DNA from 2 places in the Burkholderia seminalis genome. Region 1 is predicted to be linked to the other one. Evidence: riboswitches for the same ligand, from Rfam matches in the RefSeq annotation. Region 1 holds a riboswitch; the other holds the start of a gene.
What was found. Region 1 has a riboswitch for cobalamin ahead of cobW (cobalamin biosynthesis protein CobW). Riboswitches for the same ligand answer to the same signal wherever they lie in the genome.

Region 1 (4,363 bases):
CGAAACCGAGCGTATGGAACGCGATGCTGCGCAGCAGCGCGTCGGCATTGTGCACGCCGCCCTCGCGCAGATAGCGCCACCACAGCCGGCACAGCGCCGGCGTGACGGTGCTCTTCGCGACGAGGTTCGGATCTTCCTGCAGGTCGCCCGAGAACATCGCGAGCTGCTGCCCGCGCTTCGACGCGAGCGACACGGCCTGCTCGATCCCGTACGGCCAGTACGCTTCGCCGCCGAGATGATCGATCACGACCGTCTTCGCATGACGCAGCACGTCGTCGACGTAGAAATCGACGGACGCCGGCTGCCGCAGGAACGTGACGTTCGCGAGCCGCACGCTCGGGAACCCGGCCGGCAACCGCGGCACGACGCTCGCGAGCAGCGACAGCGTCGTGTCGGCCGAACTCAGGATCACGATGTCGGCCGGCTGCTGGTCGATCCGGACGACGCCCTGCGTATCGTCGACGAAGCCGCCCGGCGTGGTGCGCAGCAGATGCATCGTGCGTTACGCCTGTTGCGGCTCGGCCGCGCACGCGGCGTCGAACGCGCGTTGCAGCGCGGCCGCGTCGAGATCCTCGCCGATCAGCACGAAGCGGCTCGCGCGCGTTTCGCCGTCCTGCCAGCGTCGGTCGAAATAGCTGTCGAAGCGGCGGCCGACGCCCTGGATCACGAGCCGCATCGGCGCGCCGGGCAGCGCGGCGAACCCTTTCGCGCGGTAGATCGTGTGCGCTTCGACCACGCGCTGCAGCGCGGCGATCGTCGCCTCGCGCGTGCCGGCGTCGCCGGACACGACCACCGAGTCGAAATCGTCGTGATGGTGATCGTGATCACCGTCGTCGGCCGAGCCGTGATGATCGTGACGCAGGTGGATCGTTTCTTCCGATGCCGATTCGAGGCCGAGCAGCATCGCGAGATCGAGCTCGCCGCGCGTCGCGCGCACGATCTTCACCTGCGGCGGAATCTCGTCGCGGATCGCGGTTTCGATCCGGGCGAATTCCGCGTCGCCGACCAGATCGGCCTTGTTCACGATCACCAGATCGGCCGACGACAGCTGATCGGCGAACAGTTCGTGCAGCGGCGATTCGTGGTCGAGGTTCGGATCGGCGCGGCGCTGCGCGTCGACGGCCTGCGGGTTTTCCGCGAACTGGCCGCTCGCGGCGGCCGGCCCGTCGACCACGGTCACGACCGCGTCGACCGTGAAGCTGTTGCGGATCGTCGGCCAGTTGAACGCCTGCACGAGCGGCTTCGGCAGCGCGAGGCCCGATGTCTCGATCAGCACGTGGTCGATGTCCGCGCGCCGTTCGACGAGCGCCTCCATCACCGGGTAGAACTCTTCCTGCACGGTGCAGCACAGGCAGCCGTTCGCGAGTTCGTACAGCTGGCCCGACGCTTCGCCCTGCGCGCCGTCGGCGTCCTCGCAGCCGATGCCGCAGCCCTTGAGGATCTCGCCGTCGATGCCGAGCTCGCCGAATTCGTTGACGATCACCGCGATGCGGCGGCCCGCGGCGTGCTGCAGGATGTGGCGCATCAGCGTCGTCTTGCCGCTGCCGAGAAAGCCCGTGACGATCGTGACGGGAAGCTTGCGTAGGGTCATGGTAGGTCCGGTGTCGAAGAGGGAATCAGGACGGGATCGTCGCGTTGGCGGCGGCGAGGCCATTCATCGGGCGACGCGCAGGCAGACCGCCGCGCGATCCGCGCGAACAACCGCGCGACGGGCGGAACAACGAATCGGACATGGTGCTTCCTTGCGAACGGTCGACATCGTGAATGCCAACACGGCTGCCGCCGGCCCTGCCCGCGCCGCCTGCCGTTCGCCGTCCCGGCCCGGCGCGTTCGCGCGGGGGGCTGATCGGCGGAGGAAGCGGAACACCCCGGGCGTCGGGCCTGCTGCGGCCGTGGACGATGCGCCGCCTCCCCGCGGCGCTGAACCCCAACGTTTAGGCCGGTATCCGGGCTGGCGAACACGCCGCTTCGCCTTCCCGGATGCGCGCGGCATCCAGTGGCGGTCGTCCGCCTGCACGCGGCAGGCGGCGAAGCGGCGCTGCATCGCGCTCGCGCGCGACACGTTCGCTTACCGTTGCGGGGGCAGCACAGGTTGGCTCGACTGCGGTGCAGGCAGGCTCCCTGTTTCCCGTTTAACTGCGCGCGCCGGAGCGGCACGCGCGAGCACCAAAACGCGTGCGAGTGTAGGCGGCGGGGCCGGGAGCGTCAAGGCGGCACGGGGCGCCGGACTGCGTTGCGCACCGCCGGCGCACCGTGCCGGAGGCCGGCCGTGGCCGGTTCGCGCGGGCGAACCGCTGTGCTATCGTATGCGCCGCGTTCGGTGCTCGCATGCGCATTCCGTGCATGCAGTTAAACGGGAAACAGGAGGCGGACGACCGCCCGGCCTGTGCTGTCCCCGCAACGGTACGCCGCCCGCGCGCCGCGCTCCCCGCGCACGCGCCCAGGCCGCCCGCGATGCCACTGCCCTTCACCGGGCGGGAAGGCTGCGGCCTGGCAAGCGGCCAGCCCGGATACCGGCCGACGCAAGGGGCGAGCCCAATGCTCGCCGAACGCCCGATCCGCGGGGGACGGATGGGGTGCGCATTCCGCCCGCGTCCGCGCGGGCTTCGTCCGATCCGTCATGCACTGCCTGCCCGCCGGCCGCCGATGTGCCGCCCGCCTGTTCCTTTCCACTGTTTCGACACGGTGCGTGCCGTGCCGCGTGCGATGAGCCGCGCGTGGCTCATCGGCGCCGGCCCCGGCGACGCCGACCTGCTGACGCTCAAGGCCGTGCGTGCGATCGGCGCGGCCGACGTGCTGCTCGTCGACGATCTCGTGAATCCCGACGTGCTGCGCCATGCACGCGCCGATGCGCAGGTCGAGCACGTCGGCAAGCGCGGCGGCCATGCGTCGACGCCGCAGGAAGCGATCGTCGCCGCGATGCTCGCGCACTTGCGGGCGGGCCGCAGCGTCGCGCGGCTCAAGGGCGGCGATCCGTTCGTGTTCGGCCGCGGCGGCGAGGAACTGGCCGCGCTGGGCGCGGCGGGTTTTGCGGTCGAGATCGTGAACGGCATCACCGCAGGCATTGCCGCGCCGGCCGCGCTCGGCATCCCGGTCACGCAGCGCGGCGCCGCGCAGGGCGTGATCTTCGTCACGGGCCACGGCGCGGGCGCCGACGAGCCCGACTGGCGCGCGCTCGCGGCCACGCGCATGACGATCGTGATCTACATGGGCATCCGCCGGCTCGACGCGATCACCGCCGCGCTGCGCGGCGGCGGCCTGCCCGGCGATACGCCGTGCGCGGCGATCGAGCATGCGACCCGCCCCGAGCAGCGGCAGGTCCTCGCGACGCTCGACACGCTCGTCGAACGCGTCGGCGCAACCGGCATCGGTTCACCGGCCATCGTCGTGATCGGCCGCGTCGCGGCGCTTGCCGACGATCCGGCCGTGCGTGCGGCGCTCGGCGGCCGCGCATGATGCGCGTCGCGCTCGGCATCGGTTTTCGCGCGGGCGTCACGGCCGCGCAGCTCGATGCCGCGATCCGTGCGGCGCTGGCGCGTTACCCGGCCGCCGAACCGGCGCTCGTCGCGACGCTCGCCGACAAGGCGTGTGCGCGGGCGCTGCGCATGCTGTGCGCGCGCCGCGGCTGGCCGCTCGTCGCGTTCGACGCGGCGCAGCTGGCGAGCCGTCCCGAACTGGCCGCGAGCGGCCCGTCGGACGCCGCGCTGGCGCGCTTCGGGGTGGCGGGCGTGGCCGAACCCTGCGCGCAGCTCGCGGCGCCGCATGGCCGGCTGCTGGGCCCCAAATCCATCCGGGACGGCGTGACGGTTGCCCTCGCCGGCCCGCTCTGAACCCTTTGTTTCGCTTTCGACAGGACGATTTCCGATGAAGACCGATGCCGAATCCCATCAGCGGATGACCGAACGCCGCCGCGCCGGCCACGAGAAGAAGCAGGCCGCCGCCACCCTGGAAAAGGGCCTGCTGATCGTCAATACCGGCAACGGCAAGGGCAAGAGCACGGCCGCGTTCGGCATGGCCGTGCGCGTGCTCGGCCACGGCATGCGGCTCGGTGTCGTGCAGTTCATCAAGGGCGCGCTGCATACGTCCGAGCGCGACTTTCTCGGCGCGGTCGCGGAATGCGATTTCGTGACGATGGGCGACGGCTATACGTGGAACACGCAGAACCGCGACGCCGATATCGCGACCGCGCGCAAGGGCTGGGACGAGGCGCGCCGGATGATCGAGAGCGGCGACTACCGGATGGTGATCCTCGACGAGCTGAACACCGTGCTGAAGTATGAATACCTGCCGCTCGACGAAGTGCTCGCGACGCTCGTCGCGCGTCCCGCTTCGGTGCACGTCGTCGTCACGGGGCGGCACGCGC
Region 2 (4,363 bases), on a different replicon from region 1:
TGTCCGTCGTTCGACCCGTGTGCGAACGACACGCCCGTGCAGGTCAGGATCAGCAGGCAGCGAATCCAGAACGGCGGCGGCTGATCCTTCGGCGGCTCCTTGTACAGCTCGGGAATCCGCACGAGCGCTTTCAGCACGAGCAGCAGCAGCGCCGCGCACAGGAAGCCGACGATCGGCGAGACCAGCAGCGACTTGCCGACGCCGAGCGCCTGACCCCAGTCGACGCCGCTCGTGCCGGACGGCCCGTGCATCAGCTGGTTCATCAGCCCGACGCCGATGATCGACCCGATCAGCGTATGCGAGCTCGACGAGGGCAACCCGAAATACCAGGTCGCGAGGTTCCACACGATCGCGGCGATCAGCAGCGCGAACACCATCGCGAAGCCCGCCCCGCTGCCGACCTGCAGGATCAGCTCGACGGGCAGCAACTGCAGGATCCCGAACGCGACGGCGCCGCTCGAGACCATCACGCCGAGGAAGTTCCACATGCCCGACCAGATCACCGCGACGTTCGGCGTCAGCGAATGCGTATAGATCACGGTGGCGACCGCATTCGCGGTGTCGTGGAAGCCGTTGACGAATTCGAAGCCGAGCGCGATCAGCAATGCCGCGCCGAGCAACAGGTACGGAAACAGCGAGCCTTCGCGGACCGGCGACAGATCGTCGAACAGGTGCGTGCCGATATAGAGGGCGCCGAGCACGAGCACCAGCAGGAACACGGCATAGCCGATCTGCCTGGTACGTTCGATGGAGCCGGCGTTGTTCGGGGCGGACGAAGCAGGTTGATTCATGACGGCATCTCGTGAGGGAACCGCGTCCGATCCTAGCGGTGACCAGCAGTCAGTTTGATGACAGTCGGGACCACGAACGGTGTGTCTTACGGGATGTAAGCTGATTGGCCGAATGCTCGGCGCTGCGTCGCCCTGATCGCTCACATAGTGGGCGCAACGGTGGTTGACGCACCGGCGTCGCGTCGGTCGTCATCCGGCGCGACCCATGACCAGCCGTCCGGCGAAGCGGCGAACGTCGTGCATGACAGCGGCGCGATGTCGAGACGCGCGGCCGCCGCCGGATCCATCCGCAGCACATGCGCGAGGGCCGCACGGACGAGCGGCGCGTGCGTGATCGCGATCACGTCGCGACCAGGCGGCAGCGCGTTCAACCATGTGCCGACCCGATGCGCGGCGGCTGCGAACGATTCGCCGCCGTGCGGCGAGGCGGACGGATCGCCGATCCACGCGGCAAGTTCGCCCGGCAGATCGCGTGCGAGGTCGCTCAGGCGCTTGCCGCGCCAGTTGCCGTAGTCGATGTCGCGCAGCGCGTCGTCGACGTCGGCGCGCAGCCCGAGCGCATCGGCGGTCTGCCGCGCACAGCATGCGGGGCTGCACAGCACGACGAGCGATCCGCCGGCGCGTGACCACCGGCCGCGCCACGCGGCAGCTTCGGCGCGCCCGCGCGCGTCGAGCGGATCGTCGTCGGGGAACGTGCCGGTGCGCATCGCCCGGGTCGATGCGTGTGCGATCAGGCGCAACGAGGCATGCAGGGTCATGTCGATGGTCGGATGATCCGGAACGGGACGTGATTGTCACCGCGCGATCACTTCAATACGCGCCCGTTCGCGCGTACAATTCGCCCGATACGAAACGCGGAAGCCGGTGCAATTCCGGCGCGGTCGCGCCACTGTAACCGGAGAATCGACGATCCCGGAAGCCAGACCTGCCTTCGTACCCATCCATCATTTGTCGGGGCGCGATTCCCCTGAGGTGCATCCATGAGCGAAGCAGTGCTGAAGCCGGCGGTCGTGCCGGCCCCCATCCCCGTCCGTGAACTGTTGCCCTGGGCCGTATTCGTCGGCCTGATCCTGTTGCTCGCCCTGTATTTCGTCGGCGCGGAACAAGGCGCGACGTCGCTCGTGCCGGGCATGTATGTCCACGAGTTCGTCCACGACGGCCGCCATCTGCTCGGCTTTCCCTGCCACTGACGCGGAGCACACGATGGTCGGAAAGCTGCTCATGCGCGGGATGCTCGCAGGCATCGCCGCGGGTCTCATCACGTTCGGTTTCGCGAAAATCGTCGGCGAACCGCAAGTCGATCGGGCGATCTCCCTTGAAGAAAAACTCGATGCCGCCAAGGGCGACGAGCCCGGGCACGATCACGATCACGAGGTCGAACTGGTCAGCCGCCACACCCAGGCCGGTCTCGGCCTGCTGACGGGCGTCGTGACCTATGGCGCGGCTTTCGGCGGACTGTTCTCGCTGGTCTTTGCCTATGCGTACGGGCGCGGCGGCCGCCTGCCGGCACGGCAGCTCGCCGCGTGGCTCGCGCTGGCGGCGTTCATCGCCCTCGTGATCGTGCCGAACATCAAGTACCCGGCCAATCCGCCGGCGGTCGGCGACCCCGATACGATCGGCCAGCGCACGGGCCTGTTCTTCCTGATGATCGCGATCTCGATCGCGACGATGGTGTTCTCGGTCGGCGTGCGCCGCCACCTGCTGGCGAAGCTCGGTCAATGGAACGCGTCGATCGTCGCGGGCCTCGTGTTCGTCGCGATCATCGCGGCCGTGCAGCTGGGGTTGCCGTCGTTCGACGAGGTACCGGCCGCATTCCCGGCTGCCTTGCTGTGGAAGTTCCGCGTCGCCGCGCTCGGGATGCAGGCGATCATGTGGACGACGATCGGCCTGCTGTTCGGTGCCTGGGTCGAACGCAGCGAACGCATCGCGATGCGCGCCTAGCGCAGCATGCGCGGCGCGCTCCACGTCGATTCGCGCGCCAGCGCGACGAACGCGGCCAGATAGTCGATCGATGCATCCGCCTCGCGGATGCCGAGGAAGATCTGCTTCGCGATTCCCTTCTTGCCGAGCTTGACCGGCACGACCGGCATCCGGTCGGCGTACTCGTCGGCCAGCCATCTCGGCAGCGCGGCCACGCCGCGCCCGCTCGCCACCATCTGCAGCATGATGTCGGTCGTCTCGATCGACTTGTGCCGCCTCGGCACGATGCCGGCCGGCGTCAGGAACTGGTTGTAGATGTCGAGCCGGTCGGTTTCGACGGGGTACGTGATCAGGATCTCGTCGGTCAGCTGCTCGGGCGTGACGTAGTCGGCGTTCGCGAACCGGTGCGAGTCGGCGACCACCAGCACCTGCTCGTAATCGAACACGGGATCGAAGCGCAACCCCGGCTTGTTCAACGGGTCGGGTGTCACGAGCACGTCGACGTCATGGCCGAACAGCGCGCCGATGCCGCCGAACTGGAAGCGCTGCTTCACGTCCACGTCGACGTCGGGCCAGCGCGACAGGTACGGCGACACGACCTTCAGCAGCCACTGGTAGCACGGGTGGCATTCCATCCCGATGCGCAGCGTGCCGCGCTCGCCCTTCGCGTACTGCTTCATCCGCTCCTCGGCGAGTTCGAACTGCGGCAGCAGCCGGTTCGCCAGTTTCAGCAGGTAGTGCCCGCCCTGCGTGAGCCGCAGGCCGCGGCCTTCGCGGTCCCAGATCGGCGTGCCGAGCTGCTGCTCGATCTTCCGGACGGTATGGCTGAGCGCCGATTGCGTGAGGTGCAGCGCATTGGCGGCCGCGGTCAGCGAGCCCTGGCGCTCGACTTCACGAATGACGACGAGATGGAATCGTTCCAGCATGGATGGGGGGCACGCAATGAATGCATGAACAACTTTAATGGATGAATGAAATAATGCCATTTTATTTCATGTGTTGAAATCCCTATGATGGCTGCCGGATCTTCAATTTTTCTCTGGACGGCAGCTTCATGGTCACGACACACAATCTCGGTTTCCCGCGCATCGGCGCGAAGCGCGAACTCAAGTTCGGTCTCGAGCGCTACTGGAAGGGCGAATCGTCGCGCGACGCGCTGAAGGCGCTCGGCGCCGAGCTGCGCCGGCGCCACTGGCACGATCAGCGCGACCTGGACCTGGCGCCGATCGGCGATTTCTCGTTCTACGACCAGGTGCTCGACATGAGCTTCACGCTCGGCAATCTGCCGAAGCGCGTGCAGGACTTCCACGGTGACGCGCTCGACAACGCCTTCCGCGTCGCGCGCGGCCGGTCGGCGCAATCGGCTGAAGAACACGCGGCGTGCTGCGGCGGCGTCGCGGCCAGTGAAATGACGAAGTGGTTCGATACGAACTACCACTACATCGTCCCGGAATTCCACGCCGACACGAACTTCTCGCTCGATCCGTCGCGCCTGCTGCAGCAACTGGCCGAGGCGACCGCGCAGGGCGTGAACGCGAAGCCGGTGATCCTCGGCCCCGTCACGTACCTGTGGCTCGGCAAGGCGAAGGACGATTCCGATCGCCTCGCGCTGCTGCCGAAGCTGCTGCCCGTGTACGGCGCGCTGCTCGACA

Region 2: another riboswitch for cobalamin. It lies ahead of WJ12_RS32490 (CbtB domain-containing protein); the one in region 1 lies ahead of cobW (cobalamin biosynthesis protein CobW).

The regions. Positions count from the first base shown of each region.
Region 1 covers NZ_CP013398.1:1,814,796-1,819,158, reverse strand. Annotated here, with positions in the region: gene cobN (cobaltochelatase subunit CobN) at 1-496, opposite strand, end outside; gene cobW (cobalamin biosynthesis protein CobW) at 503-1,591, opposite strand; cobalamin riboswitch at 1,921-2,186, opposite strand; cobalamin riboswitch at 2,301-2,536, shown strand; gene cobA (uroporphyrinogen-III C-methyltransferase) at 2,647-3,456, shown strand; gene WJ12_RS08195 (cobalamin biosynthesis protein) at 3,453-3,830, shown strand; gene cobO (cob(I)yrinic acid a,c-diamide adenosyltransferase) at 3,865-4,363, shown strand, end outside.
Region 2 covers NZ_CP013400.1:2,687,864-2,692,226, reverse strand. Annotated here, with positions in the region: gene WJ12_RS32500 (inorganic phosphate transporter) at 1-791, opposite strand, end outside; gene WJ12_RS32495 (histidine phosphatase family protein) at 932-1,549, opposite strand; cobalamin riboswitch at 1,600-1,738, shown strand; gene WJ12_RS32490 (CbtB domain-containing protein) at 1,772-1,981, shown strand; gene WJ12_RS32485 (CbtA family protein) at 1,995-2,732, shown strand; gene WJ12_RS32480 (LysR family transcriptional regulator) at 2,729-3,637, opposite strand; gene metE (5-methyltetrahydropteroyltriglutamate--homocysteine S-methyltransferase) at 3,766-4,363, shown strand, end outside.